Regions from separate parts of the Arthrobacter sp. 92 genome, predicted to be linked through region 1. Evidence: predicted binding sites of a transcription regulator. Region 1 holds the regulator's gene; the other holds the start of a gene.
What was found. Region 1 encodes Rex, which represses fermentation and respiration genes when NADH is low (regulators of the CRP and FNR family bind a similar motif). Its sites were predicted from a motif close to CTTGTGAANNNNTTCACAAG; they were not measured.
Positions count from the first base shown of each region.

Region 2: the regulator Rex is predicted to act here: its motif matches at 8,491-8,510, upstream of ACP4XC_RS15295 (glyceraldehyde-3-phosphate dehydrogenase).

Region 1 covers NZ_CP189863.1:4,207,068-4,217,793, forward strand. Annotated here, with positions in the region: gene ACP4XC_RS19550 (YceI family protein) at 1-163, shown strand, start outside; gene ACP4XC_RS19555 (hypothetical protein) at 368-1,210, shown strand; gene ACP4XC_RS19560 (hypothetical protein) at 1,416-2,117, shown strand; gene ACP4XC_RS19565 (redox-sensing transcriptional repressor Rex) at 2,146-2,841, opposite strand; gene ACP4XC_RS19570 (glutaredoxin family protein) at 2,989-3,243, opposite strand; gene ACP4XC_RS19575 (HAD family hydrolase) at 3,377-4,195, shown strand; gene ACP4XC_RS19580 (30S ribosomal protein bS22) at 4,313-4,411, opposite strand; gene ACP4XC_RS19585 (helix-turn-helix domain-containing protein) at 4,616-4,828, opposite strand; gene ACP4XC_RS19590 (3-deoxy-7-phosphoheptulonate synthase) at 5,031-6,182, opposite strand; partial or broken gene ACP4XC_RS19595 (LacI family transcriptional regulator) at 6,500-6,799, shown strand; gene ACP4XC_RS19600 (hypothetical protein) at 7,019-7,309, opposite strand; gene ACP4XC_RS19605 (Gfo/Idh/MocA family protein) at 7,513-8,934, opposite strand; gene ACP4XC_RS19610 (LacI family DNA-binding transcriptional regulator) at 9,101-10,159, shown strand; gene ACP4XC_RS19615 (FadR/GntR family transcriptional regulator) at 10,156-10,726, opposite strand, start outside.
Region 2 covers NZ_CP189863.1:3,297,322-3,308,047, reverse strand. Annotated here, with positions in the region: gene gndA (NADP-dependent phosphogluconate dehydrogenase) at 1-1,324, shown strand, start outside; gene ACP4XC_RS15340 (oxidoreductase) at 1,430-2,263, shown strand; gene epsC (serine O-acetyltransferase EpsC) at 2,260-2,844, opposite strand; gene cysK (cysteine synthase A) at 2,886-3,821, opposite strand; gene msrA (peptide-methionine (S)-S-oxide reductase MsrA) at 3,899-4,423, opposite strand; gene ACP4XC_RS15320 (Nif3-like dinuclear metal center hexameric protein) at 4,523-5,437, shown strand; gene ACP4XC_RS15315 (zinc ribbon domain-containing protein) at 5,499-6,236, shown strand; gene ACP4XC_RS15310 (YaaA family protein) at 6,298-7,062, opposite strand; gene ACP4XC_RS15305 (slipin family protein) at 7,128-7,892, opposite strand; RNA gene rnpB (RNase P RNA component class A) at 8,079-8,472, shown strand; gene ACP4XC_RS15295 (glyceraldehyde-3-phosphate dehydrogenase) at 8,730-10,211, shown strand; gene ACP4XC_RS15290 (hypothetical protein) at 10,288-10,497, shown strand; gene ACP4XC_RS15285 (HNH endonuclease family protein) at 10,591-10,726, shown strand, end outside.

The sequences.
Region 1 (10,726 bases):
GGATCCATTCGGCAACACCCGCGCCGGCCTCACCGCTGAAACCACCATCAGCCGCAAGGACTTCGGCCTGACCTGGAACGCAGTCCTCGAAGCCGGCGGCGTCCTGGTCAGCGACAAGGTTGCCATCAACCTCGAACTGGCCTTCATCGCTCCCGCGGCCTAAGTCCTGCCCCAGCGCCCAACAGCACCCCGCGCCGTCTCACCGACGGGGCGGGGTGCTGCGTTTAACCGCCGGTTTATTCGCCCTCCGGAATGATCCCCTGCGGGTCCTGGCGCGGTACGGTGTAGACAGACCATGCTGGGGGCAGGGCACCGTTGCTGATCCCGGTAGCCGATGAAGAAGCAGTCGACGCAAAGAGGACCTCCCATGAGCACTCCGCCAGTCCCCCCGTCCAACCCGAACGAACCCGAGTCCGGCAGCGAGCCCGCGCCTGAAACCCCGCAGTACGGACAGAACGCTCCCCAGTACGGCCAGCAGCCGCCCGCCGCCCCGCAGTACGGACAGAACGCTCCCCAGTACGGCCAGCAGCCGCCCGCCGCCCCGCAGTACGGACAGAACGCTCCCCAGTACGGCCAGCAGCCGCCCGCCGCCCCGCAGTACGGACAGAACGCTCCCCAGTACGGCCAGCAGCCGCCCGCCGCCCCGCAGTACGGGCAGAACGCTCCCCAGTACGGGCAGGCTCCGCAGCAGTACGGCCAGTCCCCCTACACCCAGTACCCGTCGCAGTTCCCCCAGGCCCAGGCGGCCGGGGGCGTTCCGCAGCTGGTCAATATCTCCTTCTGGCTGCTCGCCGCGGCTGCTGCGGTGTGGATTATTTCATTGCTGCTGGCAATTCCGGCCCTCGACGACCCCGCCATGCGCCGTCAGTTCGAGCAGCAGATGGCAAGCAGCGGCGCTAACATCGATTTCGAGTCGATCAAGGGCGTGGTGATCGGCACGATGGTGGCGATCGGCCTGATCGGCGTCGGCCTGTATGCGCTGGTGGCCTTCAACGTCCGTAGGGGCAAGAACTGGGCCCGCATCCTGGGCACGGTGTTTGCCGCGCTTTCGATCTTCAGCCTCTTCCCGCCCAGCGTCGGATCGCTGGGGCCGCTTCTCGGAATTGTGGCAATCGTACTGCTGTACATGCCCGCGGCAGCGCCGTACTTCCGGAAGCAGCAGCCCTTCAGCAACCCCTACTCGCAGCCCGGCAACCCGTACGGCAGGTAGGTCCTGACCTCCGGGCACTTCCGGCTGCCTGCCCGGGAAGGGCCGATGCCTTCCCGGGCAGATTGGTGCCCGGGAATATTGCCCAAAAATTGATCCTACTGCCGCCCACTGCGGGGTACGGTGTATCCAACCATGCTGGGGGCAGGACACCTTCGCTGATCCCGGTAGCCGATTAGAAGTAGTCGACACAGAAGAGGATCAAGGAATGAGCCAGCCGCCCGTCCATCCGTCCAATCCGAATCATCCCGAGCCCGGCGGCCAGTTCGGCCAGCAGCCCCAGTACGGCCAGGCGCCGCAATATGGCCAGGCGCCGCAGTACGGGCAGGCGCCGCAATTCACTCAGGCACCCCCATACGCCCAGCCCCAGTATGGGCAGGCGCAGCAGCCTGGGCACGTGCCGCACCCCGCCTACGGGCAGCGCCAGTACATGGCCTACCCCTCGGAACTGCCCCAGCAGGGCGCCGCCGGGGGCGCCCCGGGGTTGGTGAATATTTCCTTTTGGCTGCTCATCGGAGCGTGCGCGTTGTGGGTGGCGTCGGTGCTGATGTCCTTATCGGTCATTGACGACCCCGCCCTGCGCCGTCAGTTCGAGGCCCGGCTGGCAGCCGGCGGCTCGAAGGTCGACTTCAACTCGCTGAAGGGCATCATTGTGGCAATGGTCTTCGCCATGACCGCCATCGGGGCCGGGCTGTATCTGCTGGTCGCCTTCAAGATCCGAAAAGGCAGGAACTGGGCCCGGATCCTTGGCACCGTCCTGGCCGCATTCTCGCTCCTCGGCGTCCTCCAGATGAACCTCGGGACGCCGGCGATTCTCGCTGGAGCGGCGGCCATGGTCCTGCTGTACCTCCCCGCCGCGGCACCGTATTTCCGGGCACGACAGGCATATTCCAGCCCCTACCTCCGCTGACGGTGCGGCTTGACGGGGATGGCGTGATCTAGCGGCCGTCTCCCGGAGCCTGCGTGCGCTGCGCGTGGTAGGCCAGGATCTGCAGCTCGGTGGCCATGTCCACCTTGCGCAGGTTCACATCCGGCGGAACCTGAAGCATCACGGGGGCAAAGCTGAGAATGCTCCTGACCCCTGCGGCAATCACACGGTCGCATACTCCCTGGGCCACGGCCGCCGGGAGCGCCAGCACCACCATGTTGGCGCCGGTCCGGTGAAGCACCGTTTCGAGATCGGCCACGTCGCTGACCCGCAGCCAGCCCACCTCGTTGCCCACCACCATCTGGTCGGCGTCGAAAATGGCCACCACGTCGAAGCCCCGGGACTCGAATCCGCCGTAGCGGGCAAGGGCCTTGCCCAGGTTACCGGCGCCAACAATGGCGACTTTCCAGTCCCGGGTCAGGCCCAAAGCTGCGGAGATATTCCGGCTGAGGTACTGCACTTCGTAGCCGACGCCGCGCGTGCCGTAGGAGCCCACATGCGAGAGGTCTTTGCGGAGCGTTGATGAACTCACGCCTGAGGCCTCGGCGAGGGACTCCGAGGATACCCGTTCAACACCTTCTGCCAGCATGGTGGTGAGGGCGCGCAGGTAAATGGTCAGCCGCGCCACGGCAGCAGGCGGAATCTGCTTTGCCACGGTTCCCGTGTCACCGTGGACAGCCTCGGGGGATGATTCCAGCGAAGTCACTATCTGCTCCATTGAGTTACGTTGTGACTCCACTCTAGGACCCCGGCTCTGCTGCCAACAAAGCGGCCGTCACGGCAGGCCACGGCGTCTGCCCGCGCCCCCGAGGCCGGCACCATGCGGTTTCCGGGCTAAGGGGTCCACAGTCCGCTACTTGCCCATGGCCTGGCGAAGCACGCGGGCCAGCCGCGTTTCGTCGATCTTCCAGAAGTCGCGCTGGATTCCATCCACCAGCACCACGGGGATCTCCTCGGCGTATCGCTCCCGCAGCTCCGGCCGGTTGTCCACCAACTGTTCGCTCCACTGAAGTCCCAGTGCGGCAGTGACCCGTCCGACGGCGTCGCGCGCCTCCTCGCAGAGGTGACAGTCAGCTTTGGTGATCAGGACGACGTCGGGTTTAGCCATACGTCAACGGTAGCCCGGTGCGCGGGGCGTCGTCGACGGACCTCCTCCTGCGCACCTCCGCCCGGCCCTCCCGCCCTGGCATCCCGCGCCCGCCGTGACGGTGGCAGCGCCGGCCATTGACTAGACTCAAGTCATGGCCCAGGAGAAGTACGTCGCTGTTACCCGAGCGCCCGTTGCACGGCCGCAACAGGGCGAGGCGGCCTTCTTCGACGTAGACAACACCCTGATGAAGGGCGCGAGCCTTTTCCATGTGGCCCGGAAAATGCACCAGCGCGGAGCGTTCACCATTCCCCAGGCCGCCGGCATGGCATGGAAGCAGTTCAAGTTCGTGCTTCGCGGCGAGAACATGGACGACGTCCATGCAGTCCGTGAAACTGCCCTGAGGCTTGCGGCCGGAATCCTGGTGGCGGACATCAAGGTCCTGGGCGAGGAAGTTTTCGACGAAATGATCGAGTCCAGGATCTGGCCCGGCACCAAGGCCCTGGCGCAGCAGCATCTGCGCGTGGGCCGGATGGTCTGGCTGGTGACAGCAACGCCCATCGAAGTGGCCACGGTGATTTCAACCCGGCTGGGGCTCACCGGCGCGTTGGGCACCGTGGGCGAGATCGAGGACGGCGCCTATACCGGCCGCCTGGTGGGCGACATCCTCCACGGTCAGGCCAAGGCTGTGGCCGTCCAGGGCATAGCCGACGCCGAAGGCCTGGACCTCAAGCGGTGCTGGGCCTACAGCGACTCGCATAACGACATCCCGTTGCTGAGCATGGTGGGCCATCCCGTGGCCATCAACCCGGACGGACGGCTCCGCCGGCACGCGCGCGACAACAACTGGCCGGTCTACGATTTCCGCTCGGGCCGGCGCGCCGCCACCCTGGGGCTCAAGGCTGCCACCGTGGGAGGGGCCATCTATGGACTCTGGCGCGGGTTCAGCCGCTTCCGCGGTCCGTCCCTCTAGGGGCAGCCTCTAGGGGCAGCCTCTAGGGGCAGGGCCCGACATTTTGGGAGACGTCCCTGGACGCAAGAATGCCCGCCACCTCAGAGGTGGCGGGCATTTACGCTTTGTGAAGTATCTCTACTTCTTATTGCGGCGCTGGTGGCGGGTCTTACGAAGCAACTTGCGGTGCTTCTTCTTGGCCATACGCTTGCGACGCTTCTTAATAACTGAACCCACGAAAGTTCCTTACAAACTAGAAGGAGTACCTGTCTGATGGAAGACGTCCGCGGACTAAGCAACAGACCAAACAACTGACAGATTCTTACAATAACGAAAAACGTTCCCTAACAGGGTACCGCTTATCCGGGGCCTCCACTGACCGCAGCCGTGCCGGCACGCTGGAGCCGGCCGCACTGCGGGGAATTGTGACCTCGCGGAATTTCAGGCGGTGTCTGACTGGCCGTCAACCACTGCGCCCTTGACATACTGCTCAACGGCGGATTCCGGCACCCGGAAGGAACGGCCGAACCGAACGGCTGGCATCTCCCCGGAATGGACAAGGCGGTAGACGGTCATCTTGGAAACGCGCATAAGCTCGGCCACTTCGGCCACAGTCAGGAACTGCGCGTTCGAGAAGTTCGACTCTGCGGACATTTCCCTTATTCCTTTGTTAACAGCTGATGATGGCAACCCCAAAAAACCTCAGTGCGGTGTGCCGATGCTGAGCCATCAACCAACCTTGTGCTAGATACTCTAGTGGCTGATGGTGCCATTGTGAAAGTCATTAAGGCAATCTGTTTTTGCCGGCCTGGACCGCCGTAAAATGGCGCCCTGCCGCTGGAAAACGGGCCCGAGATCAGCGCTCCATCGCACCTCGGCGCTTCCTTGCCGAGGCCGCGAGTTGGCCCAGCACCGAGGCGGTGACGTCCCATTCCATGCAGGCATCCGTCACGCTCTGGCCGTACACCAGATCGTCGATGCCGGCGGCGTGATCGGCCACGTCCAGGTTCTGGGCACCGCCAACCAGGAAGCTCTCCAGCATCACCCCGGCGATCGCTCCAGCAGCCGCGCCGCCGTCTTCAAGCTGGGCGCCGATTTCCAGCGTCACTTCAGCCTGGCGGTGGTGGCTCTTGCCACTGTTGGCGTGGCTGGCATCGACGATGAGCCGGGGATTGAGCCCCTTGGCCGCGAGCTTGCCGGAAGCGGCCAGAATGTCCGCCCCGGAGTAGTTGGGGCCCTTGCGTCCGCCGCGCAGGATCAGGTGTGTGTCCGGGTTGCCGGCCGTGGCCACCAGCGCGGCCCGCCCGTCGCCGTCGATCCCCAGGAACGCCTGGGCGGCCGCAGCGGCGCTGCAGGCATCGACTGCAACCTGAAGGTCGCCGTCGGTCCCGTTCTTGAACCCGATGGGCATGGAGAGGCCGGACGCCAGCTGACGGTGGATCTGACTCTCGGTGGTACGGGCACCGATGGCGCCCCAGGAGACCAGGTCGGCCATGTATTGCGGGCTGATCGGTTCCAGGAACTCGGTGGCGGTGGGGAGGCCCAGCGAAGTGACCTGCTTCAGGAACTGGCGTGCTGCCCTCAGCCCGGTGGCGATGTCATGACTGCCATCCAGATGGGGATCGTTGATGAGGCCCTTCCAGCCCACGGTGGTGCGCGGCTTTTCGAAGTAGGTCCGCATCACGATCAGAAGATCTTCCCGGTGCTTCTCCGCCTGGCTGACCAGCCGGCGGGCGTATTCCAGCCCGGCCTTGGGGTCGTGGATGGAGCACGGTCCCACTATCACCAGCAGGCGGTCGTCCACGCCGTCCATGATGGCCCGGACTTCGTCCCGGCCGCGTTCGACGACGCCCGCCACGCGGGAGTCGAGCGGAAGTTCCGCAACCATTTCCTGGGGAGTGGGCAGCGGGGTGAACTCACTCACCCTGAGATTGGAGGTGGACTGCCGGATCGGCGTGTTTTCCTCTGAATGGGAAGGATGCGTTTCGGTGGTTGCTGCGGTGCTCATGTGCGGGTCCTGTTCCGGGTGCGGAGCGGGCCCTGATCAGAACCCGCCGGGAAATGGCGAAGGGCAGAGAATGATCTCTGCCCTGTTGGCTCTGAAGGAAAGTTGGATGCGTGTCAGTTAGACGCGGGCCCCTCCAGAGCCAACGAAAAATACGCATACCAACGGTTAGTCATAAGCACACCATAAACGGGCCCCGCGTCGGGCGCCAAATCGGGCCGTCACATGGCGGTGCCCAAACAGCCACCTCTTCAGTGTCTAAGTTCCCCACTGGCTGGCCGTCTGGTCGACTCAGACTAACGCTTCAACGGCTCGAAACCATGCGTTCGCGGGGCATCCCCTCGGTGCTCGTTGACCGGCTCGCCGGAGCGGACCAATTCTGCTCGGTCTCCGTTGACGACGTCGCCGGCGGCGCGACGGCCCTGGCCCACCTCCTGAGCGTCGGGGCGGTGCGGCCGGCGTTCGTTGGCGGCCCGTTCACGCTGCAGCAAGTCGAGGACCGCTACCGGGGCGCCGCCGATGCGGCGGCGCAGGCGGGGATCCGGATTCAGTTATTCGAAACTCCCGACCTCAAATTTCACCGCGGGCGCCAAACTGGCGATCTCATCGCCAATCTCCAGCCGTCGAAGCGGCCGGACGCCGTGTTTGCCGCCAACGACCAACTGGCGCTCGGACTCCTGATTCGACGAGATCGACGACGAGGCCGGCCACGTGCACAGCCAAGTGGTATTTACCCCGGAACTCGTCGCCCGGCGGAGCACCCGGCGCCAGTAAGGAGCCGTACCCGGACCCGCGGCCCGAGTGCGGCAGCCGCGGCCGCACTCGTGGGGACCCTCGGCTCAGGCCGAGGAGAACCAGACGATGGTTGGCTGGAAGCTTCGCTGTTCCGTGAGGACCTGAACCTCGTCCCGGGCCACCCGCGCTTCGGCCCTGATGATCTTCAGCGCTTCCACATCCAGGAGCTTGCGGCTGCCTGTTTTTTCGTCCGTGATCCAGAACAACCCGGCGGAGGGCAGAACCCGCTCCACAGTGCCCTTGTGGAACAGCCGGCCATTGTGCCAGGCCTCAATTTCCTGGCCCTCCGACAGCTCCGAACAATCCCGAACGACTGGCACATCGCCTGCGGCCATGATCGGCTCCTCCCCTAGGGTCCTCAATAACTAAGATCAGCTTCCTTCAGGAAGATTGCCGCCACGTTTCCGCCCGGTGATTTTCCCGTGACAGGACCTCCGTCGGCACCATGGCGCCTCTTCCACCTGGCCTGCCTGGCGCGCCTGCAGGTCCCAGAGCGCCAGGTCCACCCGGCCATGGCGATGGTGGCGGAAGGTGCGCTTCAGTTACCGCGTCGGAGGTCGATGCCGAGTCCGAGATCAGCGACGTGAACTGGCAGGCCCGATTCCAGCGACCGGTTGCCGGCGATCCCCACGGACACGGAGCGCAGACCGTCCAAGTACCCCGACGGCCGCCCCAGCGGGTCCTCTCCCGGCCCGTTGAAGAGGTCGGATAACAACAGCTCGTCGCCGCCCCCGTGACCGCCCTCCCCATTGACGATCGGCACCTCGTAGGCAGCCTCCCAGTGCCGCTGGACCACCAGCCGCTCGCCGTTCCGGCGGACGGTCTCGTCTCCTTCCACCAGCACCGCGCTGGGATCCACCACGGTTTTCCGTTCCGTGCCCCGCCGCACCGAAGCGCGCTCCACCACCTCAAGTTCCGCCCTGCCAGCGGTGCCGTTGACGGCCACCCGGTAGCCTTCCCAGGGGCTGTGGGCGTTGAGCGAATAGCTCAGCGTTGGGCCGCCCTGATAGTCCACCACCAGCGCAAGATTGTCCTCGATGGTGATCCCCGCGGTAAACACATCCTGGTCGCGGCGGTAGCCGTCGAAGTGCTCGTTGTCGTAGTACAGCTCCCGGAGGCGTTCATCCTCGCGCAGGTCCAGGGCGAAGGGATCCTGGGCGTCCGAGTCGACCGTCCCCCGTTCGGGCCGGGCGCCCAAGCCACGCTCCGCGGCGTTCCTTTCGCCATAGAATTTCAGGCCTCCGGAGGCGAAAATCCGCTCGGGAACGTCATCTATCCACCAGTTAACGAGATCAAAGTGGTGGGAGGCCTTGTGGATCAGCAGGCCGCCGGAATTATTCTTGTCACGGTGCCAGCGGCGGAAATAGTCGGCACCGTGGACGGTATCAAGCACCCAGCTGAAATCCACCGAGGTCACCTTCCCGATCACACCACTTTGGATGATCTCCTTGAGGGCGCTGTTGCGCGGCGAGTACCGGTAATTGAAAGTGACAACTAGATTCCTGCCCGTGCGCCCCACGGCTTCGGTGATGCGGCGGCAGCCCTCAGCGTTGATGGTCAGCGGCTTCTCGACGACGACGTCGGCACCCGCCTCCAGCGCCCTTACGATGTAGTCCGCGTGCGTGTAGTCCGGTGTCGTGACTACCACGCGGTCGATCCCGTGGTGCTGGACGAATGCGGTCAGCTCACCCGGCTCAAAGGACGGAACGGGCGACGCTTCCCCCAGTTCCCTGATCAGCTTTTGATAAAACTCCACCCGTCCAGGGTTGCTATCGGACAGACCCACCAGGGTGGCCGCGTCGGAGTGCCGGCCGCAGATGGCCCTGATGTACATTTCCGCTCGGCCGCCCGTGCCGATGATGGCGATGCGGGATCTGGTGGCGTCCCCGGCCGGGGATGGGATCCGGGCTGCCGCGGGGGCTCCGCGGCCCGGACTGGCGGTGCTGGCTGCTTCAGCCATGGAACTGGCCCTTTCGAAAGCGGTAATGCCGGCCGTTCGACGTCCGGGACATGCCAGGGACTAATAAGAGAAAGCGTTTTCTCCTTATAAGCTTTGTACCAAGGCCGCGACAGCCAGGTCAACCACGACGTGCGGCCCTGGCCAGGAAGACTACGGAGGGGGCCCCTTGGGCAGACGATCAACCGCCCGGCGAATCGGCATTGCCGACGTCGCCCTCAAGGCAGGCGTCTCGCATGCCACGGTTTCGCGCGTGATGAACGGCAACGTCACCGTTGATGCGGCCATCGCCGAGCGTGTGCGCGCTGCCGCCACGGAGCTGAACTACCACCCCAATCCCGTGGGCAGAAGCCTTGCCTTGGGTAAGACCGACACAATCGGAATGGTGGTTCCTGACCTCTCCAACCCCACCTTCCAGGCGATCCTCCGCGGCCTGAGCATGGCCGCCGCCCAGGACGGCTATCGCGTCCTGATTGGGGACTCCTCGGAAGTCTCCAGCGAGGAAGCGATCCTGGCCGGGGAGGCCCGGCGCCGCTGTGACGGGCTGGTGCTGTGCGCTCCCCGCATGAGCGACGCAGAGCTGGAGGAGCTGGCGCCCACGTTGCACCCCATGGTGCTGATCAACCGCCGCACACCAGGTACCGGAGCGCCCAGCCTGATGGTGGACTACGCCCAAGGCATCCAGCAGCTGGCAGAACATCTCATGGACCTGGGCCACACCCGGCTTGCCTTTCTCGCCGGGCCTGGCCGCAGCGCCTCAAACGGACTGCGCCTCCAGGGCCTCGAAAATTTCAAAACGGCCCACCCCGCGATTGACGTGCGGATGCTGGACGGTGGCTCCAGCTTCGACGCCGGGCACCATGCAGCGGCTGCAGTGATGGCCAGCGGCGCCACCGGAATCCTCGCCTTCAACGACCTCGTGGCCATGGGCCTGCTCAGCGGACTCCACGAACGCGGCGTCAAGGTGCCCGAGGACATTTCCGTCGCCGGCTTCGACGACATCCCCTTTGCCCGCTACACCACCCCTCCGCTCACCACGGCCGCCGTTCCCATCACCGAACTGGGGCAGCAGGCGTGGCACCGCATGCGGGATCTTATCCGGCACACAGGGCCCGAGGGCGGCACTGACAGCCCCACCGTATTCCAGCCGCTCCTGGAGGTTCGCGGCAGCACGGGTCGGCCGAAGGCGTATGGGCCAATCAGCGGGCGGCCGGAACGCCAAGCTTAGGACGGGTTGCCCAGCCCGGCTTCTTTGTAGTACCCCTCGATGTGGGCTGCCACGAGCCCGGCCGCCCGGCCGCCGTCGTGGTTTTTAATGGCAACGAGGATCTCGCGGTGCTCTGCGCGCAGCCGGGCGGCAGTCGCTTCCCAGTCCGGAAGGTTGGCGGTAAGTTTGCCGGCATAGCTTTGAATCGCCTCACGCAGGGAACCCATCATGGCGCTCACCACGGCATTGCCGGCGGCCTCAGCCAAGGCCAGGTGGAAGCGCACGTCCAGCGCCAGGAACTCTTCCGTGGTGCAGCCCGCGTCCATTTGCTCAAGCAGTCCGGCGGCCTCGGCCAGCGCCGGCGAATCCGCGCGCGCGCGGGCCGCTGCCCAGGATTCCAGCAGCACGCGGGTTTGGACGATGTCCGCCACGGGCAGGTGCGAGGTGGCCACGTGGAACCGCAGCGCGGAGCCCAGGGCCGACGTGGGATCTGCAATCACCACGGTTCCGGCCTCGGGACCCGAGCCCACGCCGGGGCGGACCACGCCCATGGCCTCCAGAATCCGGATGGCTTCACGAACCGAGGTG
Region 2 (10,726 bases), 910 kb from region 1:
TGACGCGCTGCTCGAGAAGCACGGCCACGAGGGCGACTTTGTGCGTACCGAAACCCTCCAGGAGCTTGTCAACTCCCTGGAAAAGCCCCGGCGTGTCCTCATCATGGTCAAGGCCGGCAAGCCCGTCGACTCCGTGATCGAGCAGCTTGAGCCGCTCCTCGAAGCGGGCGACATCATCATCGACGCCGGCAACTCGCACTACGAGGACACCCGCCGCCGTGAGGCCGCGCTGGCGAAAAAGGACCTGCACTTCGTCGGCATCGGCGTCTCCGGGGGCGAGGAAGGCGCGCTGAACGGCCCCTCCATCATGCCCGGCGGCTCCAAGGAGTCCTACGACGCACTCGGACCGCTGCTGGAAAAGATCGCGGCCCACGTCGATGGCAAGCCCTGCTGCGCCTGGATCGGCACCGACGGCGCCGGCCACTTCGTCAAGATGGTCCACAACGGCATCGAATACGCGGACATGCAGGTTATTGGCGAGGCCTTTGATCTCCTCCGCTCCGGCGCCGGCATCGAACCGGCCGAGCAGGCGAAGATCTTCGCCGAATGGAACAAGGGCGAGCTCGCCTCCTTCCTGATCGAAATCTCCGCCGAGGTCCTCGGCCACGTCGACGCGAAGACCGGCAAGCCGTTCGTCGACGTCGTGGTGGACGCGGCCGGCCAGAAGGGCACCGGACGCTGGACGGTCATCTCCGCCCTCGAGCTGGGATCCCCGACGTCGGGCATCGCCGAATCCGTCTTCGCACGGGCCCTGTCCTCCCAGGCGGAACAGCGCAAGCTGGCCCAGGAGCTGCTCGCCGGCGAGGAACTCGCCGTTGAGGTGCCGGACACCTTCGTCGAGGACGTGCGCCAGGCACTGTACGCCTCCAAGCTCGTCTCCTACGCCCAGGGCCTGGACATGCTGAGGTCCGCAGCCACGGAATACAACTGGGACCTCAAGCTGGACGAGATCGCCTCCCTGTGGCGCGGCGGCTGCATCATCCGTGCCGAACTGCTCAAGGAGATCACGAAGGCCTACGCCGCCGCTGACAAGCCCGCCAACCTGCTCTTCGCGCCGGCCTTCACCAAAGCGATCGCCGATGTCCTGCCGGCATGGCGCCGCGTGGTGTCCACTGCCGTGCAGCTGGGCATCCCGGTACCGGTGTTCTCCTCATCGCTGGCCTACTATGACGGCCTGCGCCGCAAGCGCCTGCCCGCCGCCGTGATCCAGGGCCAGCGCGACCTCTTCGGCGCCCACACCTACGGCCGCATTGATGCCGAGGGCACCTTCCACACGCTGTGGGGCGAAGACAAGTCCGAAATTGAGGCAGTGGACACCCACTAGCTTCAAAACGCTCCCGCGCTGCACAGACGGCCGGCGCTTCCCGGATACTCTGGGAGGCGCCGGCCGTCCGCGTTTCGGCCCACATCGCGTACAAGGAGTTCCCAAATGCCCCAGCCAGTAGCTTTAGTCACCGGCGCTTCCACCGGAATCGGGTTTGAAACCGCCAAGAAGCTCAGCGGGCGTGGGTTCACCGTGTACGCCGGGGCGCGCCGCGTGGAGAAGATGGAGCCGCTCAAGGCCTTCGGCGTGCGGGTGCTGGCGCTGGACGTCACCGACGAGGAGTCCATGGCCGCGGCCGTCGAAGGGATCCTGGCGGCGCACGGCCGGATCGATGTCCTGGTGAACAACGCAGGCTACGGCTCCTACGGTTCCCTGGAGGAAGTGGAACTGGCGGAGGGCCGGCGGCAGTTCGACGTCAACGTCTTCGGCCTGGCGCGCATGACCCAGCTGGTGCTTCCGGCCATGCGCGCGGCGGCGCAGGGGAGGATCATCAACGTGTCCTCCATCGGGGGCAAGATGTACGAGCCGCTCGGCGCCTGGTACCACGCCACCAAGTTCGCCGTTGAGGGACTCAGCGATTCGCTGCGGCTCGAGCTCAAGCCGCATGGAATCAAGGTCGCCATCATCGAACCGGCAGGCACCCAGACCGAATGGGGGGCCATCTCAGGGGAGAGCCTGCTGGCAACGTCCGGTCACGGTCCCTACATGGACCAGGCGAGGATCGTGGCCGCGGCCCTGGCTTCCACTGACGGCTCCGCCATGTCCACGCACCCGGAAGTCATCGCGGACGCGATCGTTCACGCGGCCACCTCTGCGCGTCCCAAGACCCGCTATCCGGTGGGCAAGGGCGCCCGGGCTATCCTGACGCTGCGCCGTCTGCTGCCCGACACGGTGTTCGACGTTGTGCTGTGGAGCATTTACAAGCGGTTTTCGCGCTAGATCCGGTACTCGATGTAGTACTCGGCCGGGTCGACGGCGGGTTTGGTCTCCCGCTGCGCGTCGCGGTGCCGCCATGTGGCCGGGACACCCGTGATGATGGACTCCGGCGGGGCGTCCTTGACGACGACGGCGTTGGCACCGACGGCGCTGTCACGTCCGATGACGATGGGGCCAAGGACCTTGGCCCCCGCCCCGATGGTGACGCGGTCCTCGATGGTGGGATGGCGCTTTACCTTGGCCAGCGAACGGCCGCCGAGGGTCACGCCGTGGTAAATCATCACGTCCTCGCCGATTTCAGCGGTTTCGCCGATCACAACGCCCATGCCGTGGTCGATGAAGAAACGCCTGCCGATGGTGGCTCCGGGGTGAATCTCGATCCCGGTCAGGAACCTGGCGAGTTGGGAAATCAGGCGCGCCGGAAAGCGGAGCGAGGGGTTTTGCCAGAGCCTGTGGGTGAGTCGGTGCGCCCAGATGGCGTGCAGGCCGGAGTAGGCGAAAAAGTTCTCAAAAGAGCCTCGAGCCGCCGGGTCGTGCGACCGGGCGGCATCGAGGTCTTCCTTCAGTCTTGCGAAGAAGCTCACAAAGACCTTTCTACAGGAAACGGAGGAGGGCCGGCTAAGACTTAGCCGCGGATGTCGTCATAGAGCACGGTGGAGATGTAACGCTCACCGAAGTCGCACACGACGGCAACAATGAGCTTACCGGCGTTCTCCGGGCGCTTGGCCAGTTCCAGGGCGGCCCAAACGTTCGCTCCGGAGGAGATGCCGCCCAGGATGCCTTCCCTGTTGCCGAGGTCACGGGCCACCCGCACGGAGTCCTCGAGAGTGGCGTCGAGGACCTCGTCATAGACATTGGTGTCCAGGATTTCCGGGATGAAGTTGGCTCCGAGCCCCTGGATCTTGTGGGGGCCGGGGGCTCCGCCGTTCAGGATCGGGGAGTCCTTGGGCTCGACGGCAATGATCTGGACCTCCGGCTTGCGTTCCTTCAGGACCTGTCCGACGCCGGTGATGGTGCCGCCCGTGCCCACGCCGGCCACGAAAATATCAACCTTGCCGTCGGTGTCCGCCCAGATTTCCTCAGCGGTGGTGGTGCGGTGGATCTCGGGGTTGGCCTCGTTGGCGAACTGCTGGGCCCAGATGGAGTTTTCCGTGTTGGCCACGATCTCCTGTGCCTTCTCAACGGCGCCACGCATGCCCTCTGAGCCCGGCGTCAGGACGATTTCCGCGCCGAAGGCACGCAGCATCACGCGGCGTTCGGTGGACATGGTCTCCGGCATGGTCAGAATGACCTTGTAGCCGCGGGCGGCGCCCACCATGGCGAGGGCAATACCCGTGTTCCCGGAGGTCCCTTCGACAATTGTTCCGCCGGGCTTCAGGGCGCCGGACTTTTCCGCTGCGTCAACGATGGCTACGCCGATACGGTCCTTGACGTTGTTGGCCGGATTGTAGAACTCAAGCTTCACTGCAACCGTGGCGTCAAGGCCTTCGGTCAGCCGGTTGAGCTTAACCAGCGGAGTGCCGCCAACCAGCTGGGTGACGTCGTCGTAGATCCGTGCCATGTATTTGTGCCTATCTCTGAAGAGTTCTCTGAAGAGCGAATACTGAGGTCAGCCTAACGATGGGTGCAGGACCGCTGCTAAGCATTAAGCCATGAAGAGTAATATTTCCGGGCCTTGGCCAGCTTCGGGTTGATGATCACCTGACAGTAGCCCTGCTCCGGATGCTTTGCGTAGTAGTTCTGATGGAACTGCTCAGCCACGTGGAACTGCGGCAGCCGGCTGACTTCCGTCACGATCTCATGAGCCCACAGCGACTGGTTCCGTTCGATGGCCTCCTGGAAAAGGATCTTTTCCTCAGTGGTCTGATAGAACATCGATGAGCGGTACTGGGTGCCAACGTCGTAGCCCTGGCGGTTCAGCGTGGTGGGGTCGTGGAGGGCGAAGAACATGTCCAGAATGACCTCCGCAGGGATCACAGCCTCGTCAAAGCTCACTGCCACCACTTCGGCGTGGCCGGTGTTCCCCTCACACACCGAGTAGTAGTCGGGGGACGGATCGTGGCCGCCGGTGTAGCCGGACACCACCGAGGTCACGCCCCTGGTCTTCTGGTAAACGGCGTCGAGGCACCAGAAGCAGCCTCCGCCAAGCACAAAAGTTTTCATGTCCTCTTCAATGGTTGAAGCACGCTGTTGATTCCCCATCCACCTTACGAGAGTGTTACGGGTGCCGGGGCCGCCCGCGGATAGGGTAAAAATGAGGTTATGGAATCTGTGAACACCGACGTTTCAGAAGCGGCCGGAACCACGTCGGGACCCGCCGCCGCTGAAGTGCCGGACGCGCCCACGCTCGGCCAGATCCTGCTGGCGGTGGAGGAACTCTGGCCTGAATCCCTGGCGGAGGAATGGGATGAGGTGGGCCTGGTGGCCGGCCACCCCTTGAGCCCCATCACCCGGATCATGTTCGCCGTCGACGCAACCCTGGATGTCATCGAGGAAGCGATCGAGTGGGGTGCTGAGCTGTTGATCGCCCATCACCCCCTGTTGCTCAAAGGGGTCACTTCCGTGGCGGCCACCTCGGCCAAGGGCCGGGCCGTGCACCGGCTGATCGAATCCGGGACCGGCCTGCTGACGGTGCACACGAATGGTGACTCAGCCGTCGGCGGCGTTTCGGACGTCCTGGCCGACGCCTTGGGTCTGCACGACGTTGTGCCGCTTGCCCCGTCCGCGAACGGCCTGCCGGAAGAAGGCATCGGACGCGTGGGCGACCTTGAGGACGTCATGACACTGGGCGACTTCGCCGCGCGTGTGTTCGGGATCCTTCCATCCGTGGCCGGCGGCGTCAGGGTCTCCGGCGCCAAGGATGGGCTGGTCCGGCGCGTCGCGGTCTGCGGCGGTGCGGGCGATTCCCTTTTCAACGAGGTCCGCGCGAGCAATGCGGACATCTTTGTCACGGCGGACCTGCGTCATCATCCGGCGTCGGAAGCCCGCGAGGACGCGGTTAACGACAGGCCGTACCTCATCGACGTTTCGCATTTCGCGAGTGAATGGCTCTGGCTGCCCGCGGCGGCCGAGGCATTGGGAAATGTCCTCCAGGACCAGGGGCACGACGTCGAGATCCGCGTCAGTACCACCAACAGCGATCCCTGGGACTTCATTCTGACTCCGGGCGGGGACTAGAGTCTAAACTGCGCCGGTCCGGTGCCCGGCTTCGGCCGGTTGGGAACAAGCGGAGGTAATAGTGGCCAAGGCAGCACCGGCGGAACAGTTGAAGTTGCTCGAACTGCAGGGACTGGACGCCAAGCTCAAGTCCCTGTCCAACCGCCGCCGCACCCTGGAAAACGATCCCCGGATCACCGATCTGGAAGCCGCCCTCAGCGTGGCCAACGGCGAGCTCGGAGCTGCCAAAATGGCGGTCCACGACGCTGAACTGGAACTCAAGCGCGCCGAAGCGGATGTGGAGCAGGTGTCCTCCCGGATTCAGCGCGACGAAGCCAGGCTCAACAGCGGAACCGGCCTGTCCAAAGACCTTATGGCGCTGCAAAGCGATATCGCCTCGCTCAACCGCCGGCTCTCCAGCCTTGAGGATGTCGAGCTGGAGGTTATGGAGCGGCTGGAAGGTCTCCGCGAACGTCAGTCCGCCCAGCAGAAGATCGTTGACGATATTCAGGGATCGTTCGCCGTGATCCGGGCAGAGCTTGATGCCGCCCTGGGCGAGGTTGATCACGAGGCTTCCGCGGTCAAGGGGCGCCGCGCGGAGTTCGCAGCCGGACTCGACGCCGGCCTGCTGGCCATCTACGACAAAACCCTGGCCAAGCGTGGCGTGGGGGCGGCCCGGCTCTTCCACGGCAAGTCCGAAGGCTCCGGCATGCAGCTGAGCCCGGGGGACCTTGCGGAGATCAAGGCCGCCGCTGAGGATGACATCGTTTTCTGCCCCGACTCCGGCTGCATCCTGGTGCGATCCGCCGAGTGGTCCTAGGCCTCCCAACTGGCTCGCATTAGATGTCGTTATGGGCGCTCATAACGACATCTACTGCGAGTTAGTTGGGCAGGACGATGTTAAGGGCGTGCGCTTTACGCGGGGTGCCCTCGACGAGTTCGGCGCTCCAGTTCTCGCGCGCAGCCTTCAGGAGTTGTGCGGGATTCCGCGGGGCGGCGCCCCGGCGGGTCAGCAGGTGCCGGGCCAGCTCCCCGCGGGTGTGCTTGGCGAAGTGGCTGACAACCTTGCGGACGCCATTGGCCTCGGTGAAAACGTTCACTGAAACAGTCCGCTGCGCCGGCGGAACCCACGCCGCCGCGTAGGTGCTGGAGCGGCAGTCCACCAGCAGCTCGCCCTCGGTGGCCGCAGTGAGTGCCTCGGCGATCTGCGGTTTCCAGAAGGACGCAAGGCGTCCGACGTCGGGCAGTGACGTTCCCATGGACAGCCGGTAGGCGGGCACGCGGTCATTGAACCGGATGGCCCCCCAAAGGGCGGAGATGACCAGTACCGACTCATCGGCCTTCCGCCGCTGGCGGGCCGTCATGGACTGGTAGCCGAGAGCATCGTAGAGGACGCCGGAATAGACGCGGTGGGCCGGCGCCGCTGGTTCGGTATGCAGCCGGGTGTTGCGTTCGACGTCGGCGCTCAGGGATGCTCCGACGCCCAGCAGGGCGAGGGCATCCTCGTGAGCACTGACGGTCCCCAGGGCCTCCAGGACCTTCGCCCGGTACGTATTGAGTCCAGGGAAGCTGAGGGAGTTCCAGTCGACGGCGTCGCCTTGGCTTGCGGGGGTCTTGCCTTCGGACGGCGGCAGCAGAATTAGCACCGTACGATCTTACCGGGACGGCAACGGCCCGGCCCCCGTCGCGCGGGAGTCCCGTTCGGGCGGGCCTATGCGGCCTTGACCGGTGTGGCCGAAGCGGGCGGTTTTTGGGCGGAGGCGGCCGCCTGGGTCTCGCGGGCCAGGAATGCCGAGAGTTCGCCGATGGTGCTCATCAGCGGCGCCGGGAAGACGACGGTGGAGTTCTTGTCGACGGCGATTTCCACCAGGGATTGCAGGTTGCGCAGCTGGAGTGCCAGGGGATGGGCCATCATGGTGTCCGAAGCGTCTCCAAGGGCTGCGGCCGCGATCGATTCGCCCTCGGCGGCGATGATCTTGGCCCTTTTCTCGCGCTCTGCCTCGGCCTGGCGGGCCATGGCGCGTTTCATGCTCTCTGGCAGCTGGATATCCTTCAGCTCCACCAAGGTCACTTCAACGCCCCAGGCCAAGGTGAGCTCATCGAGAATAGTGCGGATGTCGCTATTGATGCGCTCCGTCTCCGAGAGCGTCTGGTCCAGGCTGTGGCGGCCCACGACTTTCCGGAGTGTGGTCTGTGCGATCTGGTCGATTGCCGCTGCAACATTTTCAATGGTTACCACGGACTTCACAGGGTCCACCACGCGGTAGTACGCCACCGCGGAGATATCCACGCTGACGTTGTCCTGCGTGATGATGCCCTGGGACTGGATGGGCATGGTGACGATTCGCAGGCTGACCAGCGGGAGGCGGTCGATGACCGGAATGATGAACCGCAAGCCCGGTGCTCTCACGCCGACGATCCGGCCCAGCCGGAACAGCACACCGCGTTCAAACTGCCGCACTATCCGGATGGACATCCTGGCCACGATGAGCAACAGGACCACAACCACGACGGTGGCGAAAAGGCTGATGGAATCCACTGCGATCCCCTCCTTGTTATCAGAGCTGAACCTTGATCCATTCTCTCACCACACCGGATTAATGTGTGTGTGGCCCGGCGGCGAAACCTGGAGGGCGGACTAGCCCGTAGAATAGAGCGCGGATGGGTTGACCAGGCGGTCGCGCGTCACTTCGGTGACTCGAGGAACGTCCGGGCTCCGCAGAGCAGGGTGGTGGGTAACGCCCACTCGGGGTAACCCGCAGGCCAGTGCCACAGAAAACAGACCGCCCGGCTTCGGCACGTGCCCGCACGGACCGGAGACCAGGTAAGGGTGAAACGGTGGTGTAAGAGACCACCAGCTTCCCGGGTGACCGGGAAGGCTAGGTAAACCCCACCCGGAGCAAGGCCATACAGGACACGTTTGAGGGCTGCTCGCCCGAGTGTCCGGGTAGGCCGCTGGAGGGCGTCGGCAACGGCGTTCGTAGATGGATGGCCGCTACTCCCGCGCCGGCAACGGCACGGGAACACAGAACCCGGCGTATCGGTCAACCCATCCACCCAACCCACCCAGGGCACATGTGAGTGACTTCACGCTTTTCGGGCCGCGCTGTTGGGCGTTCCAGCCCTAGAATGGACAGTGAACGCGGGAGTTCGGCCGCCGGGTCTGCGTTTGCAGCCGGTGGCTTTTTCTTTGCGCTCCTCCAAGGCGTCCGGGGTGGACCGAATCCCCGCCGACGCCTGTGCCCCGGATCATCTCCGGTGGCCGACTTCCGTATACGAGGACGTATGTGGTTGACCCAAGGAAGGTAGTTCTGTGAGTCAGACGTCAGATTCTTGTCTTGATACGTGGATGGGCCGCGAGGCACTTGCCGAGGCCATGATCCCGGTGATCGGCCGGCTATACCGCGAGAACAACGTGGTGACCAGTATCCACGGCCGCAGCCTGATCAATAAGTCCACCATGAACATCCTGAAGGCGCACCGGTTCGCCCGCAGGATGAGCAAGGACGAGCTGCTCCTGGAGGAGACCGCCCCGTTGCTGTCTGCCCTCGCCGATCTGGAGCTGGGCGCCGCAGCAATCGACATCGCGCGACTGAACCAGAAGTTCAAGTCCGAGGCCAATGGCAGCAGCCTGGAGGAATTCCTGCGCGCCGAGCTTGCCGATGTGGTGGGCAAGCGGGGCGGCGACGACCGCACCAGCACCGACGTCGTGCTCTACGGTTTTGGCCGGATCGGCCGGCTCCTGGCGCGCCTGCTCATCGAAAAGGCCGGCGGCGGTCATGGCCTGCGCCTTCGTGCAATCGTGGTCCGCCGCGGCTCCGACAACGACCTGGCCAAGCGCGCGAGCCTTTTGCGCAGGGACTCGGTGCATGGCTCTTTCGAAGGCACCATCAAGGTGGACACCGAGGCCAACACCATCACGGCCAACGGCGTCCAGGTCCAGGTCATCTACTCCGACAACCCGGCCACCGTGGACTACACGGCGTTCGGCATCAGGGACGCACTAGTGGTGGACAACACCGGCCGCTGGCGCGACGCCGAAGGGCTGTCCCAGCACCTCCAGAGCAAGGGTGTTGCCCGCGTCCTCCTCACGGCCCCCGGCAAGGGTGAGCTGAAGAACATCGTCCACGGCATCAACCACGACACCATTCTGGACTCGGACAAGATCGTCAGCGCCGCGTCCTGCACCACGAACGCCATCACACCGGTGCTGAAGGCCATCAATGACAAGTTCGGTGTGGTTCACGGGCACGTTGAGACTGTCCACTCGTTCACGAACGACCAGAACCTCATCGACAACTTCCACAAGGGTGACCGCCGGGGACGTTCGGCGGCCCTGAACATGGTCATCACCGAAACGGGCGCCGCCAAGGCGGTCGCCAAGGCATTGCCGGAGCTGCTGGGCAAGCTGACAGGCAGTTCCATCCGCGTCCCCACCCCGGATGTCTCCCTGGCCATCCTCAACCTCAGCCTGGAGCGCGGCACCACCAAGGAAGAAGTCAACGACTATCTGCGGCAGATGTCCCTGCACTCGGAACTGCGCAAGCAGATCGATTACATCGATTCACCTGAGGTGGTTTCCACCGACTTCGTCGGCTCCCGCCGTGCCGGCATCGTTGACGGCCTGGCCACCATTTCCAGCGACAAAAATCTGGTTCTCTATGTCTGGTACGACAACGAGTTCGGCTACAGCTGCCAGGTTGTCCGGGTCATGGAGGAAATGGCCGGAGTGAATCCGCCTTCGTATCCTGCCAAGGAACCCGCTGCGGTTCTGGAAGCAATCGCCGCCATCTAGCCCCCGCGACCGGCATCCCGGCAAATTCCCGGCTGATTCTCTGGAATCAGCCGGGAAAGGGAACCAGAATGGTCTCATGGAACACGAATCGACTCTCGAACATGAAACCACGCTGGAACACGCACTCGATGTGGCGCGGAAGAACCATAAGGAAGCCAACCGACTGCTCGACCAGGCACGCGTGGCCCATGCCGCGGGAGAGATCGGCGACGACAGGGTCCGGCAGCTCGAAGAGCTGTTGGAGCTTGCCACCGAAGATCTGAAGCGTGTGATGAAGGAGCAATAACCTTTCCTCCACACTGTGGATAGCGGTCTGGTTGTCAGGGGTCCGGCCTAGGCTCTTTTGGGTGATACCCAAACACCTACGCGCCAAGTTCCCGTGACCGCGAGCTGGACGGCTTATCAGCGCGCCCGGCGCCGCTCACGCCAGGCATGGGCCGTGCTGCTGGTCCTGGCCACGGGATTGGTCGCAGCGGTCATCTGGTTCTTCACCGCCGGGCAATTCGCAGTCGCCG